Regions from separate parts of the Vreelandella sp. EE27 genome, predicted to be linked through region 3. Evidence: predicted binding sites of a transcription regulator. Region 3 holds the regulator's gene; each other region holds the start of a gene.
What was found. Region 3 encodes sigma-54, which starts transcription at its own class of promoters, with help from an activator protein. Its sites were predicted from a motif close to TGGCACNNNNNTTGCTNT; they were not measured.
Positions count from the first base shown of each region.

Region 1: the regulator sigma-54 is predicted to act here: its motif matches at 2,441-2,458, upstream of glnA (glutamate--ammonia ligase).
Region 2: the regulator sigma-54 is predicted to act here: its motif matches at 2,323-2,340, upstream of ACWHVV_RS17360 (amino acid ABC transporter substrate-binding protein).

Region 1 is NZ_OZ309109.1:232,516-236,641, reverse strand. It holds gene ACWHVV_RS01150 (DUF4124 domain-containing protein) at 187-720, opposite strand; gene glnA (glutamate--ammonia ligase) at 799-2,205, opposite strand; gene ACWHVV_RS01140 (acyltransferase family protein) at 2,663-3,691, opposite strand; gene ACWHVV_RS01135 (alpha/beta hydrolase) at 3,842-4,126, shown strand, end outside.
Region 2 is NZ_OZ309109.1:3,701,421-3,705,546, forward strand. It holds gene hemE (uroporphyrinogen decarboxylase) at 1-134, shown strand, start outside; gene speE (polyamine aminopropyltransferase) at 131-991, shown strand; gene ACWHVV_RS17355 (amino acid ABC transporter substrate-binding protein) at 1,076-2,149, shown strand; gene ACWHVV_RS17360 (amino acid ABC transporter substrate-binding protein) at 2,401-3,426, shown strand; gene ACWHVV_RS17365 (amino acid ABC transporter permease) at 3,509-4,126, shown strand, end outside.
Region 3 is NZ_OZ309109.1:2,212,035-2,216,160, reverse strand. It holds gene rapZ (RNase adapter RapZ) at 1-868, opposite strand, end outside; gene ACWHVV_RS10660 (PTS sugar transporter subunit IIA) at 914-1,384, opposite strand; gene hpf (ribosome hibernation-promoting factor, HPF/YfiA family) at 1,389-1,697, opposite strand; gene ACWHVV_RS10650 (RNA polymerase factor sigma-54) at 1,780-3,192, opposite strand; gene lptB (LPS export ABC transporter ATP-binding protein) at 3,298-4,047, opposite strand; gene lptA (lipopolysaccharide transport periplasmic protein LptA) at 4,058-4,126, opposite strand, start outside.

The DNA.
Region 1 (4,126 bases), 2.0 Mb from region 3:
TCGCGTGGCTTGATCATCGTGTGGTGCAATGTCTGTGTGATGTTTTAAGAGGAATTGCAAAAAGCGCGCCAATTGGGCGCTAGCGCTGTCATGCACGGCTTTAACGCATCCAGGCGGCGCAACGCGGCGTTTAATAGCGCAGCGCCGCCCGGTTAACGCCGCGCATTCGCACCATTTTAGTGCATATTAGCGCGGCGCGACGGTAATACTCACCGCGTCAGTGCGATGCTGAACGCGCCCCTGGCTATCGAGCAGCTCGGCTTGAAGCCGGTGGTGACCTTGCGGCAAGCCGGTCAACCAAAACGCGTCGCTGTGCAGCGCCGACTGGCTGACCTCGCCGTTCACCAGAAGTCTTATTTGATGGTCGTCGCGCAGCGCCGGCTCAACGTACACCTCGACCGGGGTCATGGCATCGCGAATCAGCGCCTCGGCCGAAGGGTTGGCGATCACGAACCGGTCGTAGGGCATAAAGGGCTGGCCGGGCCGGGTCCTTGCCGGACTCGAAGAGGGGGGCGGCGGCGTCCGCTCGACCCCGGGCAGCGGCGCCAGCGTGATCGCCTCGCCGCCGCGCTCCGGGTTGTCGGTATAAGTGACCCGGCCGCTTTCATCCACCACGCGGTACACCGTTTGCGCCTGGAGCTTTCCCGCCGTCAGCGAAAGCCCCAACAGCAACGCCGCCAGGCGCGCGTACTTCGCCATGCCAATGACACGCATGCCCATAGTCTTCCCCATAAAAAAACCCCGCCGAGGCGGGGTTTTGAGTCAGTAACACCTCAAGGGTGCCCCTAACGTTAGAGCTTAGCAGCTGTAGTACAGGTCGAACTCGACCGGGTGCGTCGCCATACGCATGCGCGTGACTTCTTCCATCTTGAGCTCGATGTAGGCGTCGATCATTTCGTCGGTAAACACACCGCCTTCGGTCAGGAAGGTGCGGTCGGCGTCGAGGGCTTCCAGCGCCTGGTCGAGGCTCGAGGCCACGGTCGGTACGGCCTTGCCTTCTTCCGGCGGCAGGTCGTACAGGTTCTTGTCCATGGCGTCGCCAGGATGGATCTTGTTCTTGATGCCGTCGATACCCGCCATCAGCATGGCCGCGAACGCAAGGTAAGGGTTGGCGGTCGGGTCGGGGAAGCGCGTTTCGACACGCTTGCCTTTGGGGCTAGCCGTGTACGGAATACGGATCGACGCACTGCGGTTACGCGCACTGTAGGCCAGCATGACCGGCGCTTCGAAACCCGGCACCAGACGCTTGTAGGAGTTGGTCGAGGCGTTGGTGAAGGCGTTCAGGGCACGGGCGTGCTTGATGATGCCGCCAATGTAGTAAAGCGCCATTTCGGAAAGGCCCGCGTACTCGTCGCCGGCGAACTGGTTGGCACCATCTTTCCAGAACGACTGGTGAACGTGCATGCCGGAGCCGTTATCGCCAACCAGGGGCTTGGGCATGAAAGTCGCGGTTTTGCCGTAGGCGTGGGCCACGTTGTGGATCACGTACTTCATTTCCTGAACTTCGTCGGCCTTCTTCACCAGGGTGTTGAACTTGACGCCGATTTCGTTCTGACCGGCGTTCGCCACTTCGTGGTGATGCACTTCGACGCTCTGGCCGATCGCTTCAAGGGTGTTACACATTGCGCCACGAATGTCGTGGAAGCTGTCCACCGGCGGAACCGGGAAATAGCCGCCTTTCACACGCGGGCGGTGGCCCAGGTTGCCGCCTTCGATCTGGCTATCGGTCGCCCAGGCGCCCTCTTCCGAGGAGATCTTGTACATGGAGCCTTGGATGTCGGTCTTCCAGTGTACTTCGTCGAAGATGAAGAACTCGGGTTCCGGGCCGAAAAACGCGGTGTCGCCAAGGCCGGTGGACTCGAGATAGGCTTCGGCACGCTTGGCGATGGAGCGCGGGTCGCGATCGTAACCCTGCATGGTGGCCGGCTCGATGATGTCGCAACGCAAAATCAGCGTGGCATCTTCGGTGAAGGGGTCGAGAAAGCCGGTGCCGTCTTCCGGGCGCAGAATCATGTCGGATTCGTTGATGCCCTTCCAGCCTTCGATGGAGGAGCCATCGAACATCTGACCGTTTTCAAAAAACTCTTCGTCCACGTCCCGTGCCGGTACGGTGACGTGCTGCTCTTTACCGCGCGTATCGGTGAAACGCAGGTCTACCCATTTGACTTCATTTTCTTCGATTAGCGCGAGCGTCTTGGCTGACATACTGTTCTCCGTCTCCGGTATGAGCGTGGCTTAAAGCGTGTACTGTTAAGCGATCTATTAAACGTATTGTTGAACAAAACCGTTGATACGCCGCGAGCGTATAGCACGCCTTTGTTGTGTATTCGCATTGGGGCGAGTTTCAAACCAGGCCCCGTGACCAGCGATTAAAATAAACCGACTATCGTTGTAGCACGCTGTGAGGCGTTTGCCTACGACGCCAGCCGTTGCCGTTTAATAAGCATGTAGCGTGCCAACTTTGCACCAATATGGCATGACGGCTTACCAAGCCTCTGTTTTAAAAATGATTTTCTCAACCCGAAAGCTGCCCTGATGTTGCGCGTCTAAATCAACGCCCCCGGGACGGGACTCAGAAGCCACTTCCGAATGCACCAAAAGGGTTCATAAAAACCTTTATTGAACCAAATGCGTGCGCAAGCATGGGGTGATCGCCTCTTTACTACACCTTCAAGCGCTTCCCAAAGAGCATGGTGGTCAACGTCGTGGTATTCGCGACCTTGTTCAGCCCGATAGAGCCCACGACACCCACGACGATCAACAGCAGCGCGTAAAGGAAAAGCGGCAGCGTTTCTACGCCGACCACCGTATCGACAATGGCAAAAAACATCGGGTGGGCGAGATAAATGCCGAAGGAGTAGCGGTTGATCGTGCGCATCCACGCAGGCGCGGGGCGCCCTTTCAGGTAGCGCATGGCGCAAAGCGTGGCCAATACGAACAGCGGGATCACCCACACCTCCTTGGAGGTGAACACCAGCCAGCCCGGAAGCGTAGCCAGTACGATCAGCACCACCGCCCCGGCCAGCCAAATCGGGGAGGAGAACGCTTGCATCCAGCGCGGCGGGCGGGGTCTTGTCTCGCCTTGCGCTACCGGCTGGTAGTAGCGCACCAGCACCAGCGCCAAAAAGAACAGATACACCCAGCCAAGCGGGGCGACCCAAAGCAGGTAGCCTGGCGGCGCCACCTCGAGCCAGTAGGCCGTGCCCCAATACGCCATGCTGACCACGCAGCTCACCCAAAGCCCGGGCACCGGGTCGAACCGCCACAGCCGCCAGCGGGCAAACAACCAGTACGCCACGTAGAACTGCATGGCGATAATCAGAAAGTAGCCGTGCCAGCCCGCGTAGAGAAAGTACTCCCGGGCAACGCTTAAATACCCCACCGAGGTGCCGCCCATGTTCAGGCGCACCCACTCGGCGGTGGCGTAGATAAACCCATACGTTACGTAGGGCAGTATCACGTACTTGACGCGTTGCCATAAAAACCCCGGCGGCACCTGGCGGGCGTAGCGAAGCGCGAACACGAAAATGGAGATAAACAAAAAAACCGGCGTTCCCAACACCAGAGGGATACGCATCAAGTCGGTGGTCAGGGTGTCCACGCGTTGATTGAGATGGTCCAGCCAATGAAACAGGAAAACCGCCGCGCATCCGTAGGCGCGCAGCCAATAAATCTCCTCGACCTTTTGCATCCAAGCCTCCTGCCCTGAGGCGCTGCTATGCTAATAGCGCAGCCAGCCCCGCTGGTCACATCCCTTTTGTCATGAACACTCGGAGGCAGTGTGCCCCTTCACCCTATTGCGGCTTGTCTTATGCGCTCAGCGCGTGCGCTCACTGTTGTTATGAGTGCTTTTTTACTCAGTGCCCCGGCGCTGGCCGGCGAAGTCTCGCGCCACGCGTTCCCCTCCCCGGTGCTGGGTGATGACTACCCTTACACGCTCTACCTGCCCGACGGCTACCAGGTAGATGCCGCCGAGCCCTACCCGGTGGTCTACATGCTGCATGGCTCGTTCGGCAACGAACACGACTGGGTCAGCCGGGGGCAGCTGGCTCGAACCGTCGACCGTTTGATCGACGCCGGGCACCTCCCCCCGGCGGTGTTCGTCATGCCGGGCAGCCGCAGTTGG
Region 2 (4,126 bases), 1.5 Mb from region 3:
TCTTCAACCTGGGTCACGGCATCAGCCAGTTCACCAACCCCGACCACGTCAGCGCCTTCATGGAGGCACTGCACGAGCTTAGCCCCCAGTACCATAAAAACGACCAGCAAAGCGACGCCGGAGAGGCCCGATGAACGATTTCGATCAAGCGCAGTGGTTCACCGAAGTCTTCGACGCCCACGGCAGCGCGTTCTCGCTCAAAGTCAGCGAGAAGCTTTGGGATGTACAAAGCGCCTATCAGCACCTGGAAGTCTATGCCACCGAGACCTACGGCAACCTGTTAGTGCTGGACGGCTGCGTGATGCTCACCGACCGGGACAACTTCCTGTACCACGAAATGATCGCCCATCCGGCGCTTTTCACCCATCAGGACCCGAAGCGCGTCGTGATCATCGGCGGCGGCGACTGCGGCACGCTGAAGGAAGTGCTGCGTCACGAAAGCGTGGAAAAAGTCACTCAAATCGACATCGACGAAGAGGTCACCAAGGCCTCCGAGCGCTTCTTCCCGGCGCTGGTAGAAGCCAACGCCGACCCGCGCGCCGAGCTTTTGTTCGCCGATGGTGTGAAGTGGGTGGATGACGCAGCCGATGAAAGCATCGATGTGCTGATCATCGACTCCACTGACCCGGTCGGCCCGGCGGAAGGGCTTTTCAAGACCGAATTTCTGGCGCGCTGCCACCGCATTCTGCGCCCCGGCGGCGTGCTGGTGCAGCAAAGCGAATCGCCGCTTTATCACAGCGGGTCGATCATTCGTGAACTGCGCAAGGATATGAAAAAAGCAGGCTTTGAAAGCGTGGCAACGCTGCCCTTCCCCCAGCCGGTTTATCCGTCGGGCTGGTGGAGCGTGACGCTGGCGGGCAAGGCGACAAACGTTGAAAGCTTTCGCGAAGAGGCTGCCGCGGAGCATGAAATGCCGCTACAGTACTACACGGTAGAGGCTCACCGCGGCGCCCTGGCGCTGCCGCCGTTTATGCGCGCCGCTTTCGCTTAAATTCCCCAAAGCGACACGCACTGAATCGAGGCCGGGCACTGCTCGGCCTTTTTTGTAGCGCTTACCCACGCAAGGGACACAACAATGAACAAAGCGGATCACACAAGGGCAATCAAAAGGACCCTCACAAGTGCTATCCCAGGGGCCGCGGGTTGGCGCATCAAGCTGGTGACCGGGGCGGCGCTTTTGCTGCCCGGCCTGGCGCTGGCCACCACGCTTGAAACGGTGCAAGAGCGCGGCAGTCTGCGCTGCGGAGTCAATGCGGCCCAGCCCGGCTTCTCGGCGCTGGACGACGAAGACACCTACCGGGGGCTGGATACCGACATTTGCCGCGCGGTGGCCGCCGCCGCCCTGGGGGAAGGCGCCAACGTCGAGTTCGTACCGCTGGATTCGGTCGAGCGCTTTGCGGCGCTTCAGTCCGGCGAGGTCGATGTGCTCTCGCGTACCACCACCTGGACCTCGACCCGGGATACCACTCTGGGCATCCACTTCACCGGGGTGAGCTATTTCGATGGCCAGGCCTTCATGGTGGCAAGCGACCTGGGCGTTCAAAGCGCAAGCGAGCTGGACGGCGCGGCGGTGTGCACCCAGTCCGGCACCACCAGCGAGCTCAACCTGGCCGACTACTTTCGGTTGAACGGCATGAGCTTCGATGCGGTAGTGTTCGACGCCCCGGAGCAGTCCATCGCCGGCTTCGAGTCCGGACGCTGCGACGTTTTAAGCTCCGACGCCTCGCAACTCTATGCCCAGCGCATGCAGCTGGCCGACCCGGACATGGCCATCGTCCTCCCCGAGACGATCTCCAAGGAGCCCCTGGGCCCGGCGGTGCGCCAGGGCGACGATCAGTGGTTCAACATCGTTAAATGGTCGCTGTTCGCCATGCTCAACGCCGAGGAGCTGGGCGTGAGCATGGCCAACGTGGACGAACAACTCGAATCCGAAAGCCCGGATGTGCTGCGCCTACTGGGCCGCGACGGCAATTTCGGCGAGGCGATGGGCCTTGATGCCGACTGGGCCTATCAAATCGTCAAGCAGGTGGGCAACTACGCCGAGATGTTCGATCGCAACGTGGGTGCAGGTTCAGCGTTTAATATCGGACGTGGGCTGAACGGGCTGTGGCGCGATGGCGGCCTTCAGTACGCCCCGCCCATTCGCTAACCATTTTTGCCCCACTCGCCTGTTTTCACTGGCCGATTCGGCAGGGGCCGCACGGCCGGTGCACCAAATAAGCTCAACCAGTAGCCGAAGTCGCACTTTTTTGCAGCACAACTTTGGTCAAAACGTTGCCGATTTTGCGTTGAAAAGCGCTGAATGAGTAGATATGTCCTTTCTGGCATCTTCCTTGCTAGCGTTATGTGCCGTGCTTCGGCATTTATAACGAAATTTAATAACGAGGAAGGGAAACAACCATGCTTAACAAAAAACACGTGGTACTGCTGGGCTGTGCTGGCGCCATCACCTTATCGGGTGTAGCGAGCGTTCAGGCAGATGTCTTGGAAGATACGCGCTCACGAGGCGCCGTGCAGTGTGGCGTGAGTGATGGTTTGCCCGGTTTCTCCGCCCCGGACGACAGCGGCGAATGGCAAGGCCTGGACGTTGACGTCTGCCGCGCCGTGGCCGCTGCCGTGCTGGGCGATGCAGACGCGGTCAACTACATCTCGCTGAACGCCGTCGAGCGCTTCACCGCGCTGCAGTCTGGCGAGATCGACGTGCTTTCTCGTAACACCACCTGGACCACCACCCGCGACACTACCCTGGGTCTGAACTTCACCGGCGTGACCTTCTACGACGGTATCGGCTTCATGGTTAATCGTGACCTGGGCCTTAACGGCGCCGACGAGCTCGACGGCGCGGCGATCTGCATCCAGTCCGGCACCACCACTGAACTCAACGTGGCGGACTACTTCCGCGCCAACGACATGGCCTTCGATCCGATCGTTTTCGACACCTCCGAGCAAACCGTGGGCGGCTTCCAGTCCGGGCGCTGTGACGTGCTGACTTCCGATACCTCCCAGCTCGCCGCGCTGCGCATCCAGCTCGACGAGCCGGACAGCGCGATGATCCTTCCCGAGATCATCTCCAAAGAGCCGCTGGGCCCGGTGGTTCGCCAGGGCGACGACACCTGGTTCAACATCGTTAAGTGGTCGCTGTTTGCTATGCTCAACGCCGAAGAGTACGGCGTCACCAGCGAAAACGTCGACGACATGATGGACAGTGAAAACCCGGATATCGCGCGTCTTCTGGGCCAGGACGGCAACTACGGCGAAGGCATGGGCCTTGAAGCCGACTGGGCGTACAACATCATCAGTCAGGTCGGCAACTACGCCGAAAGCTTCGATCGCAACGTCGGTATGGATTCACCGCTTGAAATCGAACGGGGTGTGAACGCCCTTTGGAACCAGGGCGGCTTCCACTACGCACCGCCGATTCGCTAAGCGTCTCGCTTGACCCCGGCCCGCCGCGCTAACACCCAGGCGGGCCGTTTGATTGATCCTGCCGTATTGCGGAGACGCTTTCATGTCAGTAAGACCCAATGCTCGCCCGATGGGCCACAAGCCCCCTTTCTGGCGAGACCGCGCTAAACGCGCGCTCATTTTTCAGGTGCTGGTGGTGGCAGTCGTCGCCATCTTTTTGCTCTATATCGTGGGCAACACCCAGGACAACCTTTCCGCACGGGGCATCACCACCGGTTTTGGTTTTTTGGACAACACCGCAGGCTTTGGCATCGTACAGAGCCTGATCGATTACTCATCGCAGAGCACCTACGGGCGCACCTTCTTCGTGGGTTTGCTCAACACGTTGCTGGTGGGCGGCCTTGGCGTGCTGGCAGCGACTCTCGTGGGCTTCATCGTGGGCATCGCCCGGCTTTCGCCCAACTGGCTCATCGCCAAACTGGCCGCCGCCTATATCGAGACCTTTCGTAATATCCCGCTGCTTTTGCAGATTTTTTTCTGGTACTTCGCCGTTCTGCGCACCCTTCCAGGTGCGCGCGACAGCCTCGCCTTCGGTGAAGTCATGTTTTTGAACGTACGCGGGCTCTACCTGCCCGAGCCGCTGTTCGAGTCCGGCTTTGGGTTGATCCCCGCCGCCTTTCTCGTGGCGATCGTGGCCAGTATCGCGCTGATCGTCTGGAAC
Region 3 (4,126 bases):
CAACGCTGTAATGAATGCCCAGCTCGCGGTGGCGAAGCTGTACGCTGGAGCGCTTATCGAGCATCTTTTTGGCCAGCTGTTCGACCATGTACACCGAGCGGTGCTGGCCGCCGGTACAGCCGATAGCGATGGTCATGTAGCTGCGCTGGCTGCTCTGGTAGGCCGGAAGCCACTTCTCCAGCCAGTTGAGAATATCCATGCCCATCTCATCGACGACCGGGTAGGCCTGTAAAAAAGCGGCGATCTCGGGGTCGCGCCCGGTGAAGTGTCTAAGCGTCGGGTCCCAGTAAGGGTTGGGCAGACAGCGGATATCGAATACGATATCCGCGTCCAGCGGTACTCCCCGCTTGTAGCCAAACGACTCGAGCGTCAGGGTGAGCTGGCTCTGGCGCTGATGGCAAAGCTGCTCGGTGATCCGTCCGCGCAAATCGTGCACCGTCAGCCGCGAGGTGTCGATCATCAGATCCGCCAGCTCGCGGATGCCAAAAAGCGTCTCTTCCTCCTTGGCGATCGCTTCTTCGAGGGTCATCCCGCTGTCCCGGGTCAGCGGGTGGCGCCGGCGCGTGGCCGAATAGCGCTCGAGCAAAATCCGGGCGTCGGTGGTCAGATAAATCACCTGCACCCGGGTACTGCCGGATTTGATGTCCTGAAGCAGGGCCGGAAAGCGCTCCAGGGCCGTGGGCAGGTTGCGCGCATCGATACTCACCGCCAGGTGCGTGCGCTCGCCTTGCTGTCTTAGCTCATCGACCAGTGAACCCAGCAGCATGGCCGGCAGGTTGTCGATGGCGTAGTAGCCCAGGTCCTCCAGCGCCTGAAGCGCAATGGACTTTCCCGACCCGGAGCGGCCGCTGATAATCACCAGTTGCATAGTGTTTCTCTTCGGTCTGTAGGGCTGGGTGGGTAGGGCCTGGTTCTAGCTGCCCGTTTGCTCGCGAATTTTGGCGGTGACGATCTCCAAAAGCTCGCGCTGGCTCTCGCATTTGCGAAACTGTGCGCGGGTGGCGACGTCATTCATGATGGTGGCGACCTGACCCAACAGCGCAAGGTGGGTGTCGTCGGCCTCTTCCGGCACCAGCAGTACAAACACCAGGTCCACCGGGTCGCCGTCGATAGCGTCGAAATCCACCGGTTCGGCAAGCTTTAAAAAGCCGGCGATAGGAGCGCTGCAGTGAGGGCTGCGGGCGTGGGGAATCGCGACCCCATTCCCAATGCCGGTACTGCCTAGTCGCTCGCGGCCGATCAAACGGCTGAACACTTCCTGGCTATCCAGGCTGGGCGTATTTTGGGCGATGAAGGTGCTGAAGAACTCCAGCACGCGCTTTTTGCTGCCCCCGGGGACGTCGAACAGCACGCGCTCCGGGGGGAGTATGGTTTCCAGGGTCATCGATTTAACGCACGCCAGCGCCCTGGGCGCGAGCTTGTGCTTTTTCCTTGTGTTTTACGAGTTGGCGATCGACCTTGTCGGCCAGCGCGTCAATGGCGGCGTACATGTCGTTGTCCTGGGCTTCGGCGTGCAAATCGGCGCCGGCCGCGTGGAGGGTGCAGGCGGCCTGCTGACGCTCTTTCTCGATGGAAAGCGTGACATGAACGGTAGTGATGTTGTCGTAGTGACGCTCGATACGTTCGAGTTTTTCGTTAACGTAATCGCGCAGAGCGTCGGTCAGTTCCAGGTGATGGCCCGTAATGTTGACTTGCATCGACGTACTCCTAATCCAGGACTGTCCTTTGATTGTAACCCTTTTTCTACCATTGCAAAGCCCCGGCGGCCAGTTTCACTTTTTAACGCAAACGCCGCCGTTCGCTGGAGGAGGGAATCCCCATGGCTTCGCGGTATTTTGCCACCGTGCGCCGCGCTACGCTAATGCCGCCATCTTCCAATAGCGACACAAGGCGGCTGTCCGAGAGCGGCTTGCCCGGCGTCTCTTCTTGAATCAGTTTTTTCAACCGGGCACGGATCGCGGTACTCGAGTGGCTGTCGTTGCCGTCATGACCGCTCACCTGGCTCGAGAAGAAGTACTTGAGCTCGAATACGCCGCGGGGGGTGTGAATGTATTTTTGCGTCGTCACCCGTGAAATCGTCGATTCGTGCATCTCCACGGCCTCGGCGATATCGGCGAGTATCAAGGGTTTCATGGCCTCTTCGCCGCGCTCCAAAAAGCCCAGCTGGCGAGCGATGATCTCGCGACCGACGCGCAACAGGGTATCGTTGCGACTCGACAGGCTCTTGATCAGCCAGCGCGCCTCTTGCAGGTGCTCTTTTAAAAACTGGTTGTCCTGGCTCTTGTCCGCTCGCTTGATCAGGCTTGCGTAGTCCGGCTGGACGCGCAGCCGTGGAAGCGCTTCGGGGTTGAGCTCGAGGTGCCAGCCTTCGTTATCGTGGCGCACCACCAGATCCGGGGTGATGTAGCTTTCGTTGGTGACGCCATATGCGCTGCCCGGGCGCGGGTCGAGGCTTCTGATCAGCCCGATGACGTCATCGAGCTGCTCGTCGTCGAGCCCCAGGCGGCGCTTCAAAAGGCGCAGGTCGTCCTTTCCGAGGGCTTCGAGAAACTGGCGCACCAGGCGTTTGGCGGGCACCAGAAGCGGCGTGTCGTCGGCCAGGGTGGCGAGCTGGAGCATCAGGCATTCGCGCAGGTCGCGGGCGAAAACGCCGGTGGGTTCGAACTGCTGCATACGCATCAGCGTGTTTTCCACCTCGCGCTGACTCAAACCTTCGAGCCCCTGGGCCTTGAGCCCTTCGCGAATATCGTTGAGAGGCTGGGTGAGGTAGCCGTTGGGGTCCAGCGCGTCGATCAGGCTTTCGGCAATGGCGTACTCGCGCTCACTGGCGTCGGTCATGGCCAACTGCCAGAGCAGATGGCCATGCAGGCTTTGGCCCGCCGCCTGGCGCTCGAAATCCGGCCCCTCGCTGCCGGCGCTGGCCGCCATGTCCTGATAGGTGTCGGACCACTCGCTATCGATGGAGAGTTCGCTGGGGATGCTCTCTTCCCATTCGGCTTCGGCGGTCTCGGTCACGCTCTCTTCGCCAAACTCGTCCTCTTGCTCCAGCAGCGGGTTGGCGTCGAGCGCCTGCTGAATTTCCTGGCGAAGATCGAGGGTGGAGAGCTGCAGCAGGGCAATGGCCTGCTGCAGTTGAGGCGTCATGGTCAGCTGCGTGCCGACCCGCAGCTGTAAAGAGGCTTTCATGACCATTGAAGAACCACTCGTTACTCGTAAAGCTCCACCCTAGTGCGAGTTGGGGTCCGGCGCAAGTGCAATAAATATGCCACTACACGGAACTTTAGGATTGGCGATGGTTTAGAGGCGGAAATCGGCGCCCAGGTAGACCTCACGAACCTTCTGGTTATTCAAAATGGCGGTTGAGTCGCCGCTTGCGATGATGTGGCCGTCACCCACGATATAGGCGATATCGCAAATATCCAGCGTCTCGCGCACGTTATGGTCGGTGATCAGCACTCCGATGTGGCGTGCCTTGAGAGCCAGGATGATCGACTTGATCTCGCCGACCGAGATCGGATCGACCCCGGCGAAGGGTTCGTCGAGCAAAATGAACGCGGGGTCGGTGGCAAGCGAGCGGGCAATCTCCACGCGGCGGCGCTCGCCGCCGGAAAGGCTCATGCCTAAGTTGTCGCGGATATGGGTAATGTGGAAATCGTCGAGCAATTGCTCCAGGCGCGCTTCCCGGCCGCGGCGGTCCAGCTCCTTGCGCGTTTCCAGAATCGCCAAGATGTTATCGGCCACCGACAGCTTGCGAAAAATCGATGCCTCTTGGGGGAGGTAACCGATGCCGGCGGTGGCGCGTTCGTGCATCGGTGCCCGAGTCAGGTCGCGCTCGTCGATCCCCACCGTACCGGCATCGGCCTTGACCAGGCCTACGATCATGTAAAACGAGGTGGTCTTGCCCGCCCCGTTGGGCCCGAGTAGGCCCACCACGCTGCCTTGGGTGATCTCCAGGTTGATGTCTTTTACCACCCGGCGGCGCTTGTAGCTTTTGGCGAGGTGGCGGGCGTGAAGCGTTTTGACCGCCCCAGATTGCGTGCTCGACACGGTCATTCTCCTATTGCGCGGGCTGTAGCGTCATGCGGATGCGCTGGTTGTCGCTACCGCTAACGTCTGAGCGCGCCTG